4 regions of the Staphylococcus sp. GDY8P57P genome follow, and region 1 is predicted to be linked to each of the others. Evidence: riboswitches for the same ligand, from Rfam matches in the RefSeq annotation. Region 1 holds a riboswitch; each other region holds the start of a gene.
The links. Region 1 has a riboswitch for thiamine pyrophosphate ahead of KA878_RS06465 (ECF transporter S component). Riboswitches for the same ligand answer to the same signal wherever they lie in the genome.
Positions count from the first base shown of each region.

Region 2: linked by a shared signal. The riboswitch ahead of thiC (phosphomethylpyrimidine synthase ThiC) and the one ahead of KA878_RS06465 (ECF transporter S component) in region 1 are both predicted to bind thiamine pyrophosphate.
Region 3: linked by a shared signal. The riboswitch ahead of KA878_RS07750 (thiamine phosphate synthase) and the one ahead of KA878_RS06465 (ECF transporter S component) in region 1 are both predicted to bind thiamine pyrophosphate.
Region 4: linked by a shared signal. The riboswitch ahead of tenA (thiaminase II) and the one ahead of KA878_RS06465 (ECF transporter S component) in region 1 are both predicted to bind thiamine pyrophosphate.

Region 1 covers NZ_JAESLK010000018.1:247,971-253,008, reverse strand. Annotated here, with positions in the region: gene KA878_RS06470 (ABC transporter ATP-binding protein) at 1-1,289, opposite strand, end outside; gene KA878_RS06465 (ECF transporter S component) at 1,302-1,877, opposite strand; TPP riboswitch at 1,967-2,066, opposite strand; gene graF (glycopeptide resistance-associated protein GraF) at 2,534-2,653, opposite strand; gene auxA (lipoteichoic acid stability factor AuxA) at 2,803-4,098, shown strand; gene KA878_RS06450 (class I SAM-dependent rRNA methyltransferase) at 4,286-5,038, shown strand, end outside.
Region 2 covers NZ_JAESLK010000007.1:98,289-103,326, reverse strand. Annotated here, with positions in the region: gene KA878_RS03275 (PTS mannitol transporter subunit IIBC) at 1-765, opposite strand, end outside; gene KA878_RS03270 (zinc ribbon domain-containing protein) at 1,145-1,360, shown strand; TPP riboswitch at 1,476-1,579, shown strand; gene thiC (phosphomethylpyrimidine synthase ThiC) at 1,764-3,500, shown strand; gene rarD (EamA family transporter RarD) at 3,745-4,650, shown strand; gene KA878_RS03255 (stage II sporulation protein M) at 4,842-5,038, shown strand, end outside.
Region 3 covers NZ_JAESLK010000019.1:174,120-179,157, reverse strand. Annotated here, with positions in the region: gene KA878_RS07755 (pyruvate MFS transporter) at 350-1,630, opposite strand; TPP riboswitch at 2,219-2,328, shown strand; gene KA878_RS07750 (thiamine phosphate synthase) at 2,394-2,984, shown strand; gene thiO (glycine oxidase ThiO) at 2,977-4,092, shown strand; gene thiS (sulfur carrier protein ThiS) at 4,076-4,276, shown strand; gene KA878_RS07735 (thiazole synthase) at 4,278-5,038, shown strand, end outside.
Region 4 covers NZ_JAESLK010000022.1:27,979-33,016, forward strand. Annotated here, with positions in the region: gene murA (UDP-N-acetylglucosamine 1-carboxyvinyltransferase) at 1-499, shown strand, start outside; gene fabZ (3-hydroxyacyl-ACP dehydratase FabZ) at 540-977, shown strand; gene KA878_RS09410 (YwpF-like family protein) at 1,044-1,487, opposite strand; gene KA878_RS09415 (single-stranded DNA-binding protein) at 1,675-2,073, shown strand; gene KA878_RS09420 (transglycosylase family protein) at 2,417-3,109, shown strand; TPP riboswitch at 3,393-3,496, shown strand; gene tenA (thiaminase II) at 3,574-4,263, shown strand; gene thiD (bifunctional hydroxymethylpyrimidine kinase/phosphomethylpyrimidine kinase) at 4,256-5,038, shown strand, end outside.

The DNA of each region.
Region 1 (5,038 bases):
CCACTTGAGACACTTTCCTGGAAAAGTTCAATCAATTGGAATGTATTGTGACTATCCAGTCCGAATGTTGGTTCATCTAGCAAGATGATATCGGCTTTTGAACTTAGTGCAGTAGCTACGCTAAGACGTCGTTTCTGACCCATAGATAATTCAAATGGATGTTGGTTTTTAACAGCTTCTAAATGCAATAATTTTAAAAGTTTCATCGTTTCATTTTCAGCGATTGAAGGTTCTTGATGATTATAATGTATATATATTTCTTCATAAACTGAATTTGTTATAAATTGTAATTCAGGGTTTTGATAAACGAGATACATATGCTTGGCTGCATCTTTAATTTTCTTCAATATTGTATTCTTATAAGCCATCGTGCCTTCATATTTTATAAGTTGCATCATTGATTCTAACAGTGTTGTTTTACCTGTACCATTTTTCCCAGTTATCGTAATCCATTCTCCAGAATGAACATTTAATTCGGATGTCTGGAATAATTGTTTTTTACCACGAATAACTTGACCATTCTTAAAAGTAAATAATGTTTCAGCTTCATTAGATGGAAATGTAATCGGCTTTGGCGCATGATCCCAAGCATGAGGATGCCAAACGCCAAATTCAGTGAGTAAATGCTCACAGTTTTTTAATATGTAATCCGGTGTGCCATCTGCTATGATTTGTCCTTCATAATTCAATAAGATGACTCTATCGACATGCTCCCAAATATGTTCAACTTTGTGTTCGACAATAAGCACAGTTTGATCAGACCATAACTGAATAAGTCGTTGCCACAAATCAGCTGTAGCATCTACATCTAACATGGCAGTAGGCTCATCTAAGAAAAGCGTATTAGCTTCTTGTAAAATAGTTTCAACAATAGCGAGCTTTTGTTTCATACCGCCACTAAGATGATTAACGAATGTATTGTCCGTAACATTTAAATCAACCGATGCTAAAGCATTCTCTATAAGTGCGTCCATTTCATTGCGTGGTACTTGTTTATTTTCTAGAACGAAAGCAAGTTCTTCATACACTTTAGGCATACAAAACTGCGTATCTGGATCTTGAAAGATGACACCAGAATGTGGATCGATTTCAAGTTCATCATATTTCATAGGTAACTCAATTAGATTTGGCACAATGCCACTTAAAACATTAAGCAATGTGCTTTTACCAGATCCTGAAGGACCTAGTAAAAGCACTTTTTCTTTATCTTTAATTTCAATATTCAAATTATCGAAGATTTTACGTTCGCCATTCGGATATTTCAGACGTAAATTTTTCGCTTTTAACACTTTAATTTCCCCTTATAGGTTGTCGTAGTCTTTTTGAGAAGCAGGGCGGAATAATTTCGTCACACCTGTTTGATCTAATGCTTTAACAATGAGATAAGATAATAAGCCGGCAATGACAATACCGCTAATAGAACGGAATATAATGAATAAAAGAAGATTCCATCCTGCGACTTCAGCTAAATAACCGTAATAATAATCAACTGGAAATGAAATTAATGCAGTTGCTAATCCAGCTAATACAGCAACCATTAATGATCTAGATTTGTATTTAAAAATAGCAAAAATAATTTCACAAGCTAAACCTTGAAGAATTGCATATACAATTGTAGGAATATCAAATTTCCCCATAACAATTGTTTCACCAGCACCTGCAGCAAACTCTGCAATAAGTGCAATACCAGGTTTAGGAATAATTAAATATGCGACGATAGCTGCCATAAACCATACGCCATATGTTAATTGTTCAATATGAACACCGGCAACTTGCGCCACGTTATACGCAAACCACCATAAGTTATAAATTATCGCAAATACTACTGCAATCAGAACAGTTACAAGGATTTCTGAAAGCTTTAAACCTTTTGACATGATATTTCCTCCTAAAAAAACGCACAACCATCCGTAGAAAGTTGTGCGTGAATTTAAATAAAAAGTTTTATATGTATTTACTACAATTATTTATATTAGCAACACTTTCCTACGCTAGTTTTAACTAGTTCAGGTTCAAAGGGTTCGAGGTAAAACCTCATCTCAGTATACACACCCCTAGTGCGTTTTATATTTAATTTATTTTAAATGTATGACTTTTATGAATTAATGTCAAGGCGATTTTAATTAAATTAAATAAAATGAAAGAAAAATCGATGGGAGTGGGACAGAATTCTTTTAAATTCGTCGTATCCCCAACCTGCTTTGCTTGTAAAATCACTTTCGTGATTTTTTGTGTTGGGGCCCCGACTCCCAGCTTGCTTTGTTTGTAGAATTTCTTGATGAAATTCTCTTTGTTGGGGCCCCGACCCCAACTTGCTTTGCTTGTAGAATTTCTTGATGAAATTCTCTTTGTTGGGGCCCCGACCCCAACTTGCTTTGCTTGTAGAATTTCTTTATGAAATTCTCTTTGTTGGGGCCCCGCCCGCAAGGGTGACTAGAACTGATAAAAGCTTGAATTAAGCGCCTTCTCAGTTCGGTTAGCTACGCAAATGAATGAGTGAAACTGTAGCCTTTATAAATAATTGCTTTAGTAATTAATCTAAAGTGTCTTGAACATCTTTTTTAGTTTGTTCGATGTCATCAGTTTTTTCTTCTTTTTGTTCTTTTAATTTTTCTTCTACTTCTTTTGCTTTTTTAGCATCTTCGTTTGTCATAATGAACACTCCTTGTTAGATTAATGTTTACAATTTAAGTTTACCCATATAAAACTAGGATAAACTTATATAGGTCTCAAGATGTATTTTATTGTTTAATAAAGACAAGATTAACATCTTACTATATAATGAATTTTGAGGTGAACAGTATGTCTTTTCTTAAGAAACACACCGAGATTATTTTTAGTTATATTGTCGGTATCGTTTCACTCTTCACGGGTCTCATAATACTTATAAATTTACCTTTAATTAATCAATTAAAGGATAAAGATAAAGTTGAATTAAAAATTCATAATTTATGGGATTTCCTTAATGCATTCTTCAGTGAAATTATTAGAGTGATGAGTAGGTTCATAGGCAACTTTCCTATTATTAGTGCAGTCATAATTATTCTGTTTGGTATTCTTGTAATGCTTATTGGTTATGCATTATATAGAACTACGAAATATGATTACGACATCTCAATTTTCTTTTTAATTATTGGGATTTTATACTTCCTCATTTCAATTACTTTAATGACTCAAGTATATAGTTTTTGGGCAATTATTTTTATTATTCCTTTTATTATTCACACAGGCTACATTGTATATAAAGATGAACTTAATGTTGCTAATAGAAAAAATCATTACTTATGGATTATCTTTTCTTATGGAATAAGTTATTTAATTACTCAAATTTCTTTATACGGCAAAATTGATGCCAATGAAATTGCACCAATAGATATTTTAAGTGTAAATACATTTTTCTTAGTAATGTGGTTATTAGCGCAAGCTTCAATTTGGAATTTCTTATTCTTAAGAAGATCCTTACCATTGACTAAAGAAGAATTGGGAGAAGAAGAACCAGAATTATCAAGAACAAGTAAAGGAAATGTTTCGAATCAGTCTAAAGTTCATTTTAAACAGCTTCAAGATAAAACATCAGAATATGCACGTAAGACGAGAAGAAGTGTCGATTTAGAAAAAATCAGATCAAAACGTGATAAATTTAAGAATAAATTCAAAAATGTATTTAATATTGAAGAAGATGATATTCCTAATTGGATGAGACGGCCGAAATGGATTAAACCAGCGTATGTAGAAATATTCTGTGGTTTCATTTTATTCCTATTTACATTTATTGAATTTAATAACAGAAATGCTTTATTTGTATCAGGTGAATGGGAACTATCTCAAACACAATATGTTGTTGAATGGGTAACTTTATTATTATTAATGCTAGTTATTATCACTTATATTGCAACGACATTTACACATTTCTTAAGAGGTAAATATTATTATTTACAACTCTTTATGGTTAGTATTCTATTCTTTAAATTGTTAACTGAATTTGTAAACATTATGATTCATGGATTATTATTATCAATCTTTATAACTCCAACGTTAATCTTAATGTTGATAGCGGTTATTATCGCATTTACGTTACAATTGAGAGAAAGACCTTAATGCGTTTAATTTTGATAAGGTGGTAACGTGAAATCTATGGTGACGAAATAGACTTCACGTTCCGCCTTTTTTGTTTAATGTTGTTTTGTGTAATGATAATTTTATATTTGTTAAACTAGTGTTGAATGATAACGAGAGTATTGTATAAAATTCAAACTTAAAACAATCTAAATAGGAGCGTTTGAAAATGAAAATAGCCACATTAAATAGAGGTAAAGAAACAAAGTATTTGAATTACTATCCGCTAGTAGATGAAGCGGATATTTATAACAATGATCATTTAAAAGAAGGCGACTTATTTTACATTATGAATGGTCAAGAACAGTACATTGCAACCGCATATGTTGGACGCCAACATAAGGGGCTAGGTTGGATATTAAGCTACGATCAAAATGAAACAATTAATACATCTTTTTTCGAAAAAAGATTTGAAATTGCATTACAAGAACGTGACTATTATTATCATATCGAAGGTACTAATGCGTTTAGATTATTCAATGCAGAAGGCGATGGCGTTGGTGGATTAACGATTGACAACTACGATGGCCATTTATTGATTCAATGGTACTCAAAAGGAATATATAAATTCCGCTATAATGTCATTGAAGCGATTCAGAAAGTATTTCCATTTAAGTCAATTTTTGAAAAAATGCGTTTTAAAGATTCTGAATATACAGGTGGACATGTATTAGGAGAAACGCCTGAATTTCCAATAGTTATAGAGGAAAATTTCACATTTTATAATGTAGATTTAGATGATGGCTTGATGACAGGCATTTTCCTAGATCAAAAAGAAGTCAGAAAGAAATTACGAGACCACTTTGCAAAAGATAAGCATATACTTAATTTATTTAGTTATACTGGTGCATTTTCGGTTGTAGCTGCTAAAAATGCGACTACAACAACAAGTGTGGATTTAGCCAATCGTTCACGTAGTTTA
Region 2 (5,038 bases), on a different contig from region 1:
ACCTGCACCATATGAAGTTGCTTTAGCAGTACCTTTACCGAAGATCATGTACGCTAATAAGATACCGATACCTGGTCCAGGGTTTGATTCGATTGCGAATAGAATAGATTGACCTGCACTTGCGGCTTGGTCAGTACCAAGTGGTGTGAATACACCATGGTTAATCGCGTTGTTAAGGAATAAAATTTTAGCTGGTTCTACGATGATACTTACAATTGGTAATAAGTGTAAGTGTACTAAGAATTCAACTGCTACTGATAAGATGTGCATGATGAATTGCATAATTGGCGCCAATAGTTTGAAGCCAAGGATTGTCATAATGAATGCTAGAATACCTGCTGAGAAGTTATTGAATAACATTTCAAAGCCTTGTGGTGTTCTAGGTTGTAAGAATTGGTCAACTTTCTTCATTAACCAACCAACAAGTGGTCCCATAATCATTGCGCCAAGTAACATTGGTGTATCTGGTAATGCAACAATAACCCCCATAGTTGCTGTCGCTGCAACGATACCACCACGTAAGTCGTGAATTAAACGACCACCACTAAATGCGATAAGTAATGGAATTAAGTACGTGATCATTGGTCCTGCTAATTGAGATAATTCTTTATTAGGATACCAGCCATTATCAATGAAAATCGCAGCAATAAAGCCCCATGCGATAAACGCACCGATGTTTGGCATAATCATACTACTAAGGAATGAACCAAACGCTTGAACTTTACGGCCGAGACCTTTTTTCTCTTGTGTCTCTGTTTGAGCCATAACTACACCTCTTTTTTTATTCTGATTTGATACTTCAATTGTAAGGGCGTAAGAAAGCGTCTTCAACATAAAGAAAATGCCACTTTGTCACAGTAAATGTGACAACAGTGTGGCAAGGTCATGGAGAATGGGTTTAGGGTTTGGATAGAAGTAATTAGCGAGCAAATCTGAAAGCCAAGTTTTGCATATATTTTGCCGAAAATCCTGAATTTAGATTGTTATTTATAAGATGACTTATCTATAATTTGAGAATTAAAAGAGTGATGTCAAACATCTTTAAAACAAACGTGTAATTCAACTGGAGATATTTAATATCTAAAGATTAGCGATTAATAAATAGGCTATAAAATAAGTAAGAAACAATAAAGGAGTGTTGTGTATGACTGGGAATGCAGGAAACGGCTGTGTGAAATGTGGACATACAGAAGTGGAAGAGGGGACACTATCGGCAACAGGTTCTGGACTATCTAAGATGTTTGATGTCCAACATAACAACTTTAAAACAATCACTTGCAAGAATTGTGGTTATACAGAGTTTTATAAAACTGATAAAAATAGAACAAGTGATATTATTGATTTATTCTTTGGTGGATAAGTTAAGTAAATAGAATTTTAGACAGTGGTTATTAAGACCACTGTTTTTCTATGCACAATAAATCTTAATTTGTAGTAATATGACACGTTTGGTACAATTATGCTTGTAATACAATATCATCTGCTAGGGGTGCTTTAAGTGGCTGAAAGGAGTTTAAAACTCCAACCCTTCGTACCTGATCTAGTTAATACTAGCGTAGGGAAGCAAGTGAGTACATTTAGACTAAAAGATATTAAAGTTAAAAGGTTTGTTCACTTTCACTTTAATAATTTAAGATACATATAAATTTGTTTAATATACTTTGCTTATTTTCTTATGCATTCAGTGTTCAGCTGAATGTTTTTTTGTGCATGTATTGATCAGTCATTTGAGATATACCTAGTGGCATAGGAAGGTTATGTATATGAAACAAGAATTGATTAATTTTAAAAAGAATTTTCCAGCGAGCAAACGAATCTTTAAAACAGGAAAGAACGACGAAATCAAAGTTCCATTTCGTGAAATTGAGTTGTCGGATACGCAACTTGAAAGTAGTTCATTTAAAAATGAACCAATAATAGTGTACGATACAGCGGGACCTTACCATGATGAGAGTTATGAGGTAAATGTTAATCGAGGGATTCCAAAAAATAGAAGATCATGGATTGCTGAACGTGAAGATGTCGTATGCTATGAAGGACGCAAGGTTCAATCGATTGATAATGGCTTTAAGAAAGATGGTCATAAAAACTATGTAGCACACCCTTTTCATTATCAACCGAAACGTGCAATGAAAGATAAAGTTGTAACCCAAATGCATTATGCGAAACAAGGCATTATCACTAAAGAAATGGAATTCGTTGCGATTCGTGAACAAGTAGACCCAGAATTTGTGAGAGAAGAAATTGCGAGAGGACGTGCGATTATACCGAGTAACATCAATCATCCTGAATCAGAACCGATGATTATTGGAAAGAATTTTAAAGTTAAGATTAATGCGAACATTGGTAACTCCATCGTTTCATCTTCGATTGAAGCGGAAATCGAGAAATTGGTGTGGGCAATTCACTGGGGTGCAGATACGATGATGGATTTGTCGACAGGTAAGAACATCCATTCTACTCGCGAATATTTGATTCGTAATTCACCAGTTCCAGTAGGTACGGTACCAATTTATCAAGCTTTGGAAAAGGTAAACGGTGTAGCTGAAGACTTAACTTGGGAAGTTTATCGAGATACGTTAATTGAACAAGCCGAACAAGGTGTCGACTACTTCACGATTCATGCTGGCTTGTTGTTACATTACATTCCACTAACTGTCAATCGTTTAACAGGTATTGTATCGCGTGGAGGATCAATTATTGCGCAATGGTGTCTTGCACATCATGAAGAAAGTTTCTTATATACGCATTTTGAAGATATTTGTAAAATCTTAAACAAATATGATGTGGCAGTATCTCTAGGAGACGGTTTACGTCCAGGTTCAATTTATGATGCTAACGATGAAAGCCAAATTGCAGAACTTAAAACACTAGGTGAATTAACTGAAATTGCTTGGAAACATGATGTGCAAGTCATGATTGAAGGACCAGGACATATCCCAATGTATAAAATAAAAGAGAACCAGGATTTAGCAGATTTCTATTGTAAAGAAGCACCATTCTATACATTAGGCCCCTTAGTCACTGATATCGCGCCAGCATATGATCATATAACATCTGCCATTGGTGCAGCCCAAATTGCAAGTTATGGCACAGCGATGTTATGTTACGTAACACCTAAAGAACATCTTGGTTTACCAAATAAAGACGATGTTCGTGATGGTGTTGTAACATATAAAATCGCAGCGCATGCAGCCGACTTAGCGAAAGGCTTACCAGGTGCTACGGTTCGCGATGATGCGATTAGTAAAGCACGCTTTGAATTCCGTTGGATAGATCAATTCAATTTATCATTAGACCCAGAACGCGCAAGAGAATTTCATGATGAAACCTTACCCGCTGAAGCTGCAAAAATTGCACATTTCTGTAGTATGTGTGGACCCAAATTCTGTTCAATGAAATTGTCACATGAGATTCGTGATTCATATAAAGAACAATTAGAAGGTATGAGAGAAAAAGACGAAGAGTTTAGAAAATCAGGCAACAAAATCTATCAATAATACAGAATTACCTTATAGCAGTGGCTTGTGTAGTCACTGCCATTATTATTTTTGAATTAAAGGGTAAGACTTCGGGTTGTGTGATGTTAGAGTGATGGATGTCTAAATTCGGGTTAATTCGACCTGATTCATTGGGAATTTAAGAGATTTTGAGCAGTTTATATATCTAACCTTCTTAACTATTGGTACCATAGTTGTATTACTAAATACATATTTCCAGGGTTATACCGATAGGAGGGTTTGGATGAATTCCAATACTGAATTCAAAAAAGGGATTCTATATGCGTTAGGGGCATATGTACTATGGGGAATCTTGCCAATTTATTGGAAATTAATTGGTGGCGTTAGTGCATTTGAAATCTTAGCTTATCGCATTGTATTATCCATGATCTTTATGATTCTAATGATCGTCGTTTTAAAGAAATCACAAACATTCAAGCGTGATTTGCAACATCTATTCTCACATCCAATTGAACTTATCGTCATCATTATTGCCGGTTATGTGATTACGGTGAACTGGGGAACGTTCATTTGGGCTGTATCTAATGGCCACGTCCTTCAATCTAGTTTAGGTTATTACATTAATCCATTAGTCAGTATATTATTGGCGTTTATTTTCCTAAAAGAAAGGTTTAATAAATTTGAATCTTTAGCCATCGTATTTGCGGCAATCGGAGTACTCTATATGACGATACGCGTTGGAGAATTTCCAGTTATCTCATTAATGCTTGCTTTCTCATTCGGCATTTATGGCTTGTTGAAGAAGATTGTTAAAATCGAAGCCATCAGCAGTATTGCGATTGAATGTATCGTCACAGCGCCAGCGGGATTAATTTATATGATTTATTTATGGAAGACAGGAACGTCATCAGTCGGTATGAACATGGATACCTTCTGGCTACTATTCTCAGGGGCAGTAACAGCCATTCCATTAATTTTATTCTCAGCAGGTGCTAAACGAATTCCTTTATCTCTAACAGGATTTATTCAATACGTTGGACCAACGATCATGTTCTTCTTAGGTATCTTTGCCTTTAAAGAACATTTTGACGCACAACAATTAGTTACGTTCGCACTTATTTGGTTCGGAATTATACTATACAGTATCTCTCAATATGTGAAGATGAAACGCAATCCAGGACCTCAATAATCACTTCAATCTAGTTAAAATAAGCTATGAAGAAACCGATAATGCAAGGTTTCCTCATAGCTTTTATAATGTCAGAGCGCGCTAATGTGAACGTGTACATGCGAACATTAAGTCTACCTTAAATCTCTGAAAAAGATATTAAAATACCGTATAAGATTTGTTAGTATAAGTGGCGACAGAGGAGGTCGATTATGCTGAAATCAATTAACTTGGATATTGTTAAACGTGCCGTAAAAATATTTATAGTGGCTACGATATGTGTAATCATTACTACGCTATTCTGTTATTTTGTTCATCCGTCAATTAATGACTTGAAGAATATGGGAAATGCGAGCGAAAAGATTGGCGAAGCTAAAGGACTTGAGAAAGTGTGGAAATATATCGTTAA
Region 3 (5,038 bases), on a different contig from region 1:
TGATTTATTCACTATCATCTTACCACTTCCACACATATAAAACAGGGAGTGGGACAGAATTCTTTTTAAATTCGTCGTCTCACTCCCAACTTTCTTTGCTTGTAGAATTTCTTAGTGAAATTCTCTTTGTTGGGGCCCCGACTCCCAACTTGCTTTGCTTGTAGAATTTCTTGATGAAATTCTCTTTGCTGGGGCCCCGCCCGCAAGGATGACTAAAACTGAGAAAAGCTTGATTTAAGCGCCTTCTCAGTTCAGTCAGCTACTGCGTAATTGCAAAATAGCTTAATTATATTATTTATGTCCCAGTCTCGACTATTTATCTAGGCATAATGCCCTAGTTTATATAAAATTATTTTAATTCACGACTTTCATCTTTAATCAATGGTTTATCTGGTGATACAAATAACCATAAAATTGCTGCGATAACTGCTGGAATAATTAGCAATTGGAAAGTCATTGTCCAACCAAGTGATGCTACTAATGCACCAGCTAAGAATGGACTTAATAACGCACCAATGTTACCCCATAAGTTCATCCAACCAGATACAGTACCTGCGAAGTTTCTACCAATGTCATTCGCTGCAGCCCAGCTCATACCCATTGATACGCCCATACCACCTAAACCAAGTGATAACCAGAAAATAGTTACATATAAATTATCAGTATGTACTGCAAAGAAAATTGAAACTGCAAATACGATGAAACCTACAATAGCAATCAAACCTCTTGAAATAAATCTTGATTGACCACTGCGTAAAATTTTATCTGAAATCGCACCAGCAGATAAAATTAAAATAAACATAATGAACCAAGGTAATGAACTAATCGCCATGTCTTTAAATTCTACATGATATTGTTCAGTTAAGTACGTTGGTAACCAAATTAAGAATAATGAAATAACAAATTGTACTACAAAGTATTGACCTGCAATCGCATAGAAACTAATACGACGGAAGAATTGATTCCATGGTGGTAATGATTTCGTTGTTTGAACAAGGTCACGATTCTCCATAATGAAATGTTTCTCTGCGTCATTAACCATACGATGTTGTTCAGGTAAATCTTTCGCAATAATTCCCCATAATATTGCAATTAAGATACCTGCCACACCAAAGATATAAAATACTGCTTGCCAGTTAAATGCGTTTACAATAGCAATTGTAATGACAGGTGCTAATACAGGCCCAAAATATGAACCAGCAAGTAACATACTTGATGCTCTACCTTTCTCATCTTTAGAGAACCAGTTTGCATTAAACACGGCGTTTGATGGATACATAGGCGCTTCCCCGATACCGAATAAGAAACGAACTAAATATAATAAACCGTGATGTTTAATCATACCTGTTAAAATGGTGAAAGCACTCCACCATACTAAAGCAATTGTAATCATCTTACGTGGTCCGAATTTCTCAGCTAGCATACCTGAAGGTACTTGCATTAAAGCATAACCTAACGAGAAGAATGAAGCTAATAGACCAAATTGTTGTTTTGTCATATGTAAATCTTCCATCATTTGCGGGGCAATATACGAAATGTTGGATCTATCCATATAGGCGATTACACCTATAATAAAAAATGCTAATGCAAAAAACCAACGAACACTACTTTTCTTTTGTCTTTGTACCATAACCTCTTTTTCCTACTTCCTCTAATTTGTTGATTCTAAATATGTTGTCTAATATACTCACAAGACTCCCTATTATACAAAAATAACTCCCTTATAACCCTTACCATCATAGGGTTTTTAGCATTTATTTTTATTTATATTACCAGGTTTTGAAATCGTTTTCAATATCTTATTTAAAAGTTCTTTTATTAAATTGTACATCGTTCGTTACTTTATTCACTAATTGCGTCATTTGGGAGTGGCGCAGCATTCTTTTCACATTCATTGTCCACTCCCAGCTTGCTTAGCTTGTAAAATCACTTTCGTGATTTTTTGTGTTGGGGCCCCGACTTCCAGCTTGCTGTGTTTGTAGAATGTCGTAATGTCATTCTTTGTGGTGGGCCCCACTCCCAAGGATGACTAGAACCGACAAAAGCTTAATTTAAGCGCCTTCTCCGTTCAGTCAGCTACTGAGAATTGGTGAAATAGGATCATTATATGATTGATGTCCCTTGCTCTTCCTATTAAAATTTGAACTCTATTCGAAAAAATTGTAGAATAAATTTGAAATCAAACGTGAATCATAATTATTAAAAATTAAATAGATAATTTATCCACTGGAAGTGCCTTTGTTTAAGGCTGAGAGTAAAGAAAGAACTTTATAATTCCTGGAACCTGATCCAGTTTGCACTGGCGTAGGAAAGTGGCTTGCTAAATAACGTTCTATATAGACCAACGCTATTTCCTACGAAGGAGATAGCGTTTTTTTCATTTATTAGGAGTGATAGCCATCTTTATAGCGATAACAACTTACAAACATTTAACAGCGTCAGATTTACAACATTTTCTTGATATTAGTGAGGGGATTGATGGTTTACTCTTTCGTACCCCTATGTCTAGAGATGAGTTGCGTTCTTTTCTCAGCATATTAATCGTTGCTGGATTCCCTAGAGATAAAATCATTGTCCATAGCGATGTCGAATTATTAGAAGCGCTAAATCTTACACGTTTACATTGTCGCGAGATGGACACGTTGGCATTCCACTATAAAGAACACCATCCAGAGGTGCAGGTTAGCATGTCAACGCACTCGGTTGACACTGTTAAACAGGCTTATCGACATCACTTGGATTATGTCTTTTATGGTCATATATTTCCAACCGCTTCTAAGCCAAATCAGCAACCTAGAACATCGTCCGAAATCAACGATGTTTTGCACGTGCCTATCCCGATTTATGCCATAGGTGGTATGACGGAAGATACGATACATCAACTGCCGCCTGGCTTTGCAGGTATTTGTGCAATCTCATACTTTATGAACGCATCTTTACAACAAATTCAACATCTACGAAAGGAGTGGTTGAAAGATGCATGACGTTCTTATTATTGGTTCTGGTGTCATCGGAATGTCCATTGCAAGACACCTTAGTCACACGCATCTCGACATCGCAATCGTTGACCGAGATATACCTGGTAAACATGCATCCTATAAAGCTGGTGGCATGTTAGGTGCTCAGAATGAATTTACAGAAGATAGTGATTTATTTCGACTTGCACTCGAGTCGCGAGACCTCTTTCCTGAATTATGCCAATCTTTACAAGATGAAACGGGCATTGATATTCAATATCAAGCATCTGGATTAATTAAAATTGCGAATCAACCTAGTGATGTAGCCCATTTACGTGCACAATATCAATTCCTACACGCATTAGATCACAATGTTGTTGCGCTCTCAGACAATGACTTGGCCGATTTAACGAATGGTAATGTCTCTGCAGCAGACATGGCTATTTATATCCCAAATGATGGACAAATCAATGCGAATCATTATACGAAAGCATTGTTTAAATCTCTGCAACAACGTCACATTACGCGCTACTTTAATACAGATGTTACTGACATTCATCGTCTGAATGGCTACTATCAAATCGCATCATCTAAAGGTGATTTATATGCTAAAAAGGTTATCGTTGCAGGTGGTGCATGGTCATCTCAACTATTAAAGCAGTATCAACTACCACGTGAGGTTGTTGGCGTTAAAGGTGAAGTCCTACTTGTGGAACACGATAATTTACATTTAAATCAAACGGTATTTACGACCAATGGATGTTATGTTGTGCCAAAACAACCCAACCGTTATTTAATTGGTGCTACTAGTGAATTTGATAATTATTCAGTAGGTAATACAACGCAAGGCATTTCCTGGTTGAAACATTATGCAACAGCACGTATTCCTGAACTTGCAAACGCACGTGTACTCAAACAATGGTCTGGCGTACGTCCGTACACAGAGAGTGAACTGCCAATTATGGACCAAATTGATGATGGCTTATATATGATTACCGGTCACTATCGTAATGGTATTTTATTATCTCCTGTGATCGGACGTGACATCGCAAATTGGCTATTAACTGGTATCAAACCAGCTCAATATAAATCTTTTAATGTCTCAAGGAGGTTAAATCATGAAATGTATCATTAATGGTGACACGTTCACGTTCGACTCGGAACAATCGATCCATCAAGTGCTCGAATCACTTGAGTTAGACCCACAACGTGTCATTGTTGAACATAATAAAACATTGATTAAGCAAGATGATTATCATCAACACACTGTGCGTGAAGATGATCAATTAGAACTATTAGAATTTGTTGGAGGCGGATAAAATGTTTAAAATTGGCAATTTAGAATTACACTCTCGTTTGTTATTAGGTACAGGGAAATTTGAAAATGAAGACATCCAAACTAAAGCGATTAAAGCTTCGGAAACAAATGTACTTACGTTCGCAGTTAGACGTATGAACCTGTATGATAAAAATTTACCTAACCCACTTGCAAATATTAATTTAAAAGACTTTATCACTTTTCCAAATACTGCTGGCGCTAAAACAGCTGAAGAAGCAATTCGTATTGCAGAAATCGCTAAACATGCGGGTGTATGTGACATGATTAAAGTAGAAGTTATAGGTGATGATGAAACATTATTACCTGATCCTTTCGAAACTTACGAAGCTTGTAAAGTATTACTTGAACGAGGTTATATTGTATGTCCTTACATTTCTAACGATGTTGTCTTAGCTAAACGTTTAGAAGATTTAGGTGTGCACGCCGTTATGCCGTTAGCCTCACCTATTGGAACAGGTCGTGGCATTAATAATCAACTGAATTTGAGCTACATTATTAAGAATTCAAATGTACCAGTTATTGTTGATGCAGGTATTGGTTCACCTAAAGATGCATGTCATGCGATGGAATTAGGTGCTGATGGCATCCTTTTAAATACGGCAGTATCAGGTGCGAAAGACCCTGTGAAAATGGCAGAAGCAATGAAGTTAGGCATTCACGCTGGTCGCTTATCTTATGAAGCAGGACGAATTCCAGTGAAATACACTGCCCAAGCATCAAGCCCAACTGAAGGTTTAGGATT
Region 4 (5,038 bases), on a different contig from region 1:
AGACGCAGTAAAAGAACATATGTCGAGTCTAATTTATAAACTTGAAGAAATGGGCGTTAATTTAGATTTCCAAGAAGATGGCATTCGTGTTACGGCAGAGGGTGAACTTAAACCAGTTGATGTCAAAACACTTCCACACCCTGGGTTCCCAACAGATATGCAATCACAAATGATGGCGTTATTATTAACTGCTGAAGGACATAAAGTCATTACGGAAACTGTCTTTGAAAATAGATTCATGCATGTTGCAGAATTTAAGCGTATGAATGCAAATATTACTGTAGAAGGTAGAAGTGCTAAAATTCAAGGTAAGAGTCAATTGCAAGGTGCTCAAGTTAAAGCAACAGATTTAAGAGCAGCGGCAGCATTAATTTTAGCTGGCTTAGTAGCTGATGGTACAACTCAGGTTACAGAATTAAAACATTTAGACCGCGGTTATGTTAATTTCCATGAGAAATTAAAGTCATTAGGTGCTAATATTGAACGAGTAAATGATTAATCGTATACTCACTTTATAATACTTCTGGAGGACATACATTATGGAAACAATTTTCGATTATAATCAAATTAAGCAAATTATCCCACATAGACAACCATTTTTACTTATTGATCGTGTAGTTGAATATGAAGAGGGCAAGAGATGTGTTGGACTAAAACAAGTATCTGGTAATGAACCATTTTTCCAAGGGCACTTCCCAGATTATGCTGTTATGCCTGGTGTATTAATTACTGAAGCATTAGCACAAACAGGTGCTGTTGCTATGCTTAACAGCGAAGAGAATAAAGGAAAAATTGCATTGTTTGCTGGAATTGATAAATGTAGATTTAAAAAACAAGTAACGCCTGGTGATACGCTAATGTTAGAGGTAGAAATTACTAAAATCAAAGGTCCAATCGGAAAAGGTACAGCAAAGGCTACGGTAGATGGCCAACTCGCTTGTAGTTGTGAATTAACTTTCGCTATCCAAGATGCTTAAACCAAAACATGCTTTTATAATCAATATAAATAGGAGTGGAACATTGAATTGTGTTCCACTCCTATTTTATTCTCTTTCAAATTTTTCTTCTTTTAGTTTAGGTTTAGATTGCATCATACGATTAAATGTTACTTTTAATTCCTCACCTGACAGTCCTTCATCAACTAATTGTTCTAATAAACTCTCTGCATAAACTTGTCGTAAGGTGTAAATATGACAATCTAATACAATTGACATTGTTGTTTCGAATTCAGAAATACTTTTGATTGTAGCATCAAAAAGTGCAGGATCATTCGAAGGGCGTGTTATCACGACTCTAATATCTAATAGTGTTTGATCATCATAATATTTTTTCATTGTTTCATAGTGCGCATTTGAAATGACAACCTCTAGAAGCCAACCAGTACCACTATTTTCTTTATTGATGATTACACCATCTTCTAGCTCAAATTCAGTTATACCTCCATTTTCATTAACAATTTGAAAACGTACAGCTTTAAATGTCTTCACTTCATCACATCCCCAAAAAAATTAAAATTATGCAAAAAATGAAATTATCAATAATCTAATATGAGTTTTACAATTATTTTCTTTAAATATATCAAACTTTGAGTATTAATAGGAATAAAAATCTTAAAAATAGAATTTTGACGCCATAGTTATAAATGAATACTATAGTTGTAGAAGGAGGTGACACATGCTAAACAAGATTGTGATAGTAGGTCGGTTGACCAAAAAGGCACAAATATTTGAGAAAGAGGAGGTGAAGATAGCCACGTTCTGTGTTGCAACAGAACGTAATTATAAAGATGACAACAATGAAATAGCTTGTGATTATATATTTTGTAAAGCTTTTGGTAAAACAGCTACCAATATTGAATTGTATACTGAGCAAGGCGCTTTAGTAGGTATTACTGGTCAAATGAGATCACGTAAATACGATAAAGAGGGCCAAACGCAATTTGTGACCGAATTATATGTTGAAACAATTAAATTTATGTCCCCCAAATCCAAAAATAATGATATTCTCCCTGACACCTCATTCAATGAAGACACTTATTCATACGATCACCTAGAAGTGATTGATATAAACTAATGTTCTATTAACTCCATCCCTATTTACTATAAATAACTTCTTTAATTATACTCATGGCCTCTCTTATATTATCAATTTTATAAGAGAGGTTCTTAAATTTTTAATATAATTATCTGAAAGATTTCATTAGTATTACAAGAGATACTTATATATATAGCTACTCAAAACCGTCATGAAAGTCCATAACTAAAAAATAGGATTACAGTACGTTTGTAATTTGGATGTAAAAAAGTACTGGCTTTTTTTATTTCACTGTAACCTACTATGGTTTTATGGATGTTAAAGTGTTACTTGTAAAATTTATTATTAAGACACAAACAAATCTAGGAGGATATATATAATTATGAAAAAGACAATTATTGCTTCATCATTAGCAGTAGGTTTAGGAGTAGTTGCTGGCAACGCTGGACACGCAGATGCGAGCGAAGCTCAAGTAAATAAAGCTGAATTAGCACAATTAGCACAATCAAATGATCAATCATTAAATAATAGCCCTATCCAAGAAGGTGCATATAACGTAACATTTGATTATGAAGGTTTCACTTATCATTTCGAATCAGATGGTACTAACTGGAGTTGGAACTATGCACAAACAGGCTTAGTTTCACCACAACAAGATGTTAGTGAACAAGCATCAGCTGCTACTAACCAAACTTCAGCTGAACAAGTAGCTTCTTCACAACAATCTAGTCAAGCTCAACCAACACAAGTACAACAAGCACCACAAACTCAACAAACACAACAACCACAAACTGAAGCTACAACTTCTAACTCAAGTGCTTCAAGTGGTTCTTCTGTAAATGTAAACAGTCATTTACAACAAATTGCACAACGTGAATCAGGTGGCGACATTACTGCTATTAATCCAAGTTCAGGTGCAGCAGGTAAATATCAATTCTTACAATCAACTTGGGATTCAGTAGCACCTGCTCAATATAAAGGTGTATCACCAGCACAAGCACCAGAACACGTTCAAGATGCTGCTGCTGTTAAATTATATAATACTGCAGGTCCATCACAATGGGTAACTGCTTAATTTAGCAATATAATAATATTAATTGAGTAGGCTGGGACATAATAAAGTGTCTCAGCCTGCTTTTTCATTTTGACAATAGATGACTGATTTGAAAATACGCTTAAATCAAGCTTTTTTAGCACTAGTTATCCTTGCGGGCGGGCCCCAACAAAGAGAATTTCACTAAGAAATGCTACAAGCAAAGTAAGCTAGGGAGAACAATGAGTTTATTTTATTTCTGTCCTCTCGCTTTCTGTTTTATTTGATAAATCCTAATCAATTTGATATCGTTAAATTAATAAGATAATGCTACTAGGGGAGCCATTGCCAATGGCTGAGATGATTAAATTCAGACCCTTATAACCTGATTTGGTTAATGCCAACGTAGGAAAGTAGTAATGTATATGTTATGTTCTCTTTATTGAATGATAGCTACATTTCTACGTTGAAATGTAGCATTTTTTAATTTTAAGGAGGATATGACTATGACATTTTCAACTGAGATTAAAGAGGCTTCACAACCTATTATTGAAGATATCTATAATGATGGGTTTATTCAAGACCTTTTAAAAGGGAAGTTAGACGCTCAAGCAGTACGTCAATATTTAAGAGCGGATGCATCATATTTAAAGGAATTTACAAATTTGTATGCACTTCTTATCCCAAAAGCACCAACAATGAAAGATGTTAAATTTTTAGTTGAACAAATTGAATTTATGCTAGATGGTGAAGTTGAGGCACATGAAATTTTAGCAGATTACATTAATGAACCTTATGAAGAAATTGTTAAAGAAAAAGTATGGCCTCCAAGCGGTGATCATTACATTAAACATATGTATTATCATGCCTATGCACATGAGAATGCGGCGTATACAATAGCTGCAATGGCACCATGCCCTTATGTATATGAAGTTGTAGCTAAAATGGCATTAGAGGATCAAAATCTAAATAGAGATTCTGTAACTGCAAAATGGTTTGATTTCTATAGTACAGAAATGCGTCCATTAATAGAAGTATTTGATAATTTATTAGATGAATTAACAGCAAATTGTACAGAACAAGAAAAGCATGATATTAAAGAAAGTTTCTTACAAAGTACGATTCACGAACGTAATTTCTTTAATATGGCTTATACTAACGAACAATGGAACTTCGGAGGCGACAAAAATGCATAAACCTAAAATCGCTTTAACAATCGCGGGAACTGATCCATCAGGTGGCGCTGGTGTAATGGCCGATTTAAAATCATTTCATGCCTGTGGTGTCTACGGCATGGCAGCTATTACAAGTATCGTTGCGCAAAATACTAAAGGGGTACAACATATCCATAATCTTGAGACAAGTTGGGTTCAAGAACAATTAGATAGCGTCTTCAATGACGAATTACCACACGCTATTAAAACAGGTATGATTGCGACTCATGAAACAATGGCGTTAATTCAACAATATTTGAGACAACATTCAGATATTCCATACGTTATCGATCCAGTCATGTTAGCTAAGAGTGGCGATTCGTTAATGGATGATGAAACCAAGAAACATTTACAGAATACATTACTACCTTTAGCAGATGTCGTCACGCCTAATATTCCTGAAGCAGAGGAAATAACAGGCATTAAAATAGACACGGAAGAAAATATTCGTAAAGCAGGCAATATCTTTATTAATGAAATAGGCAGTAAAGGCGTTGTCATAAAAGGTGGACACTCTGCAGATTTAAACAATGCTAAAGACTTCTTATTTACTAAGGATGATGTGTATACCTTTGAAGATCAACGCTTTGACACTAAACATACGCACGGAACTGGATGTACATTCTCAGCAGTGATTACTGCAGAACTGGCTAAAGGTAAATCTATCTATGAAGCGGTTAAAAAAGCGAAGAAATTTATTTCATTGAGTATTCAATATACGCCAGAAATTGGTCAAGGTAGAGGACCGGTAAACCAT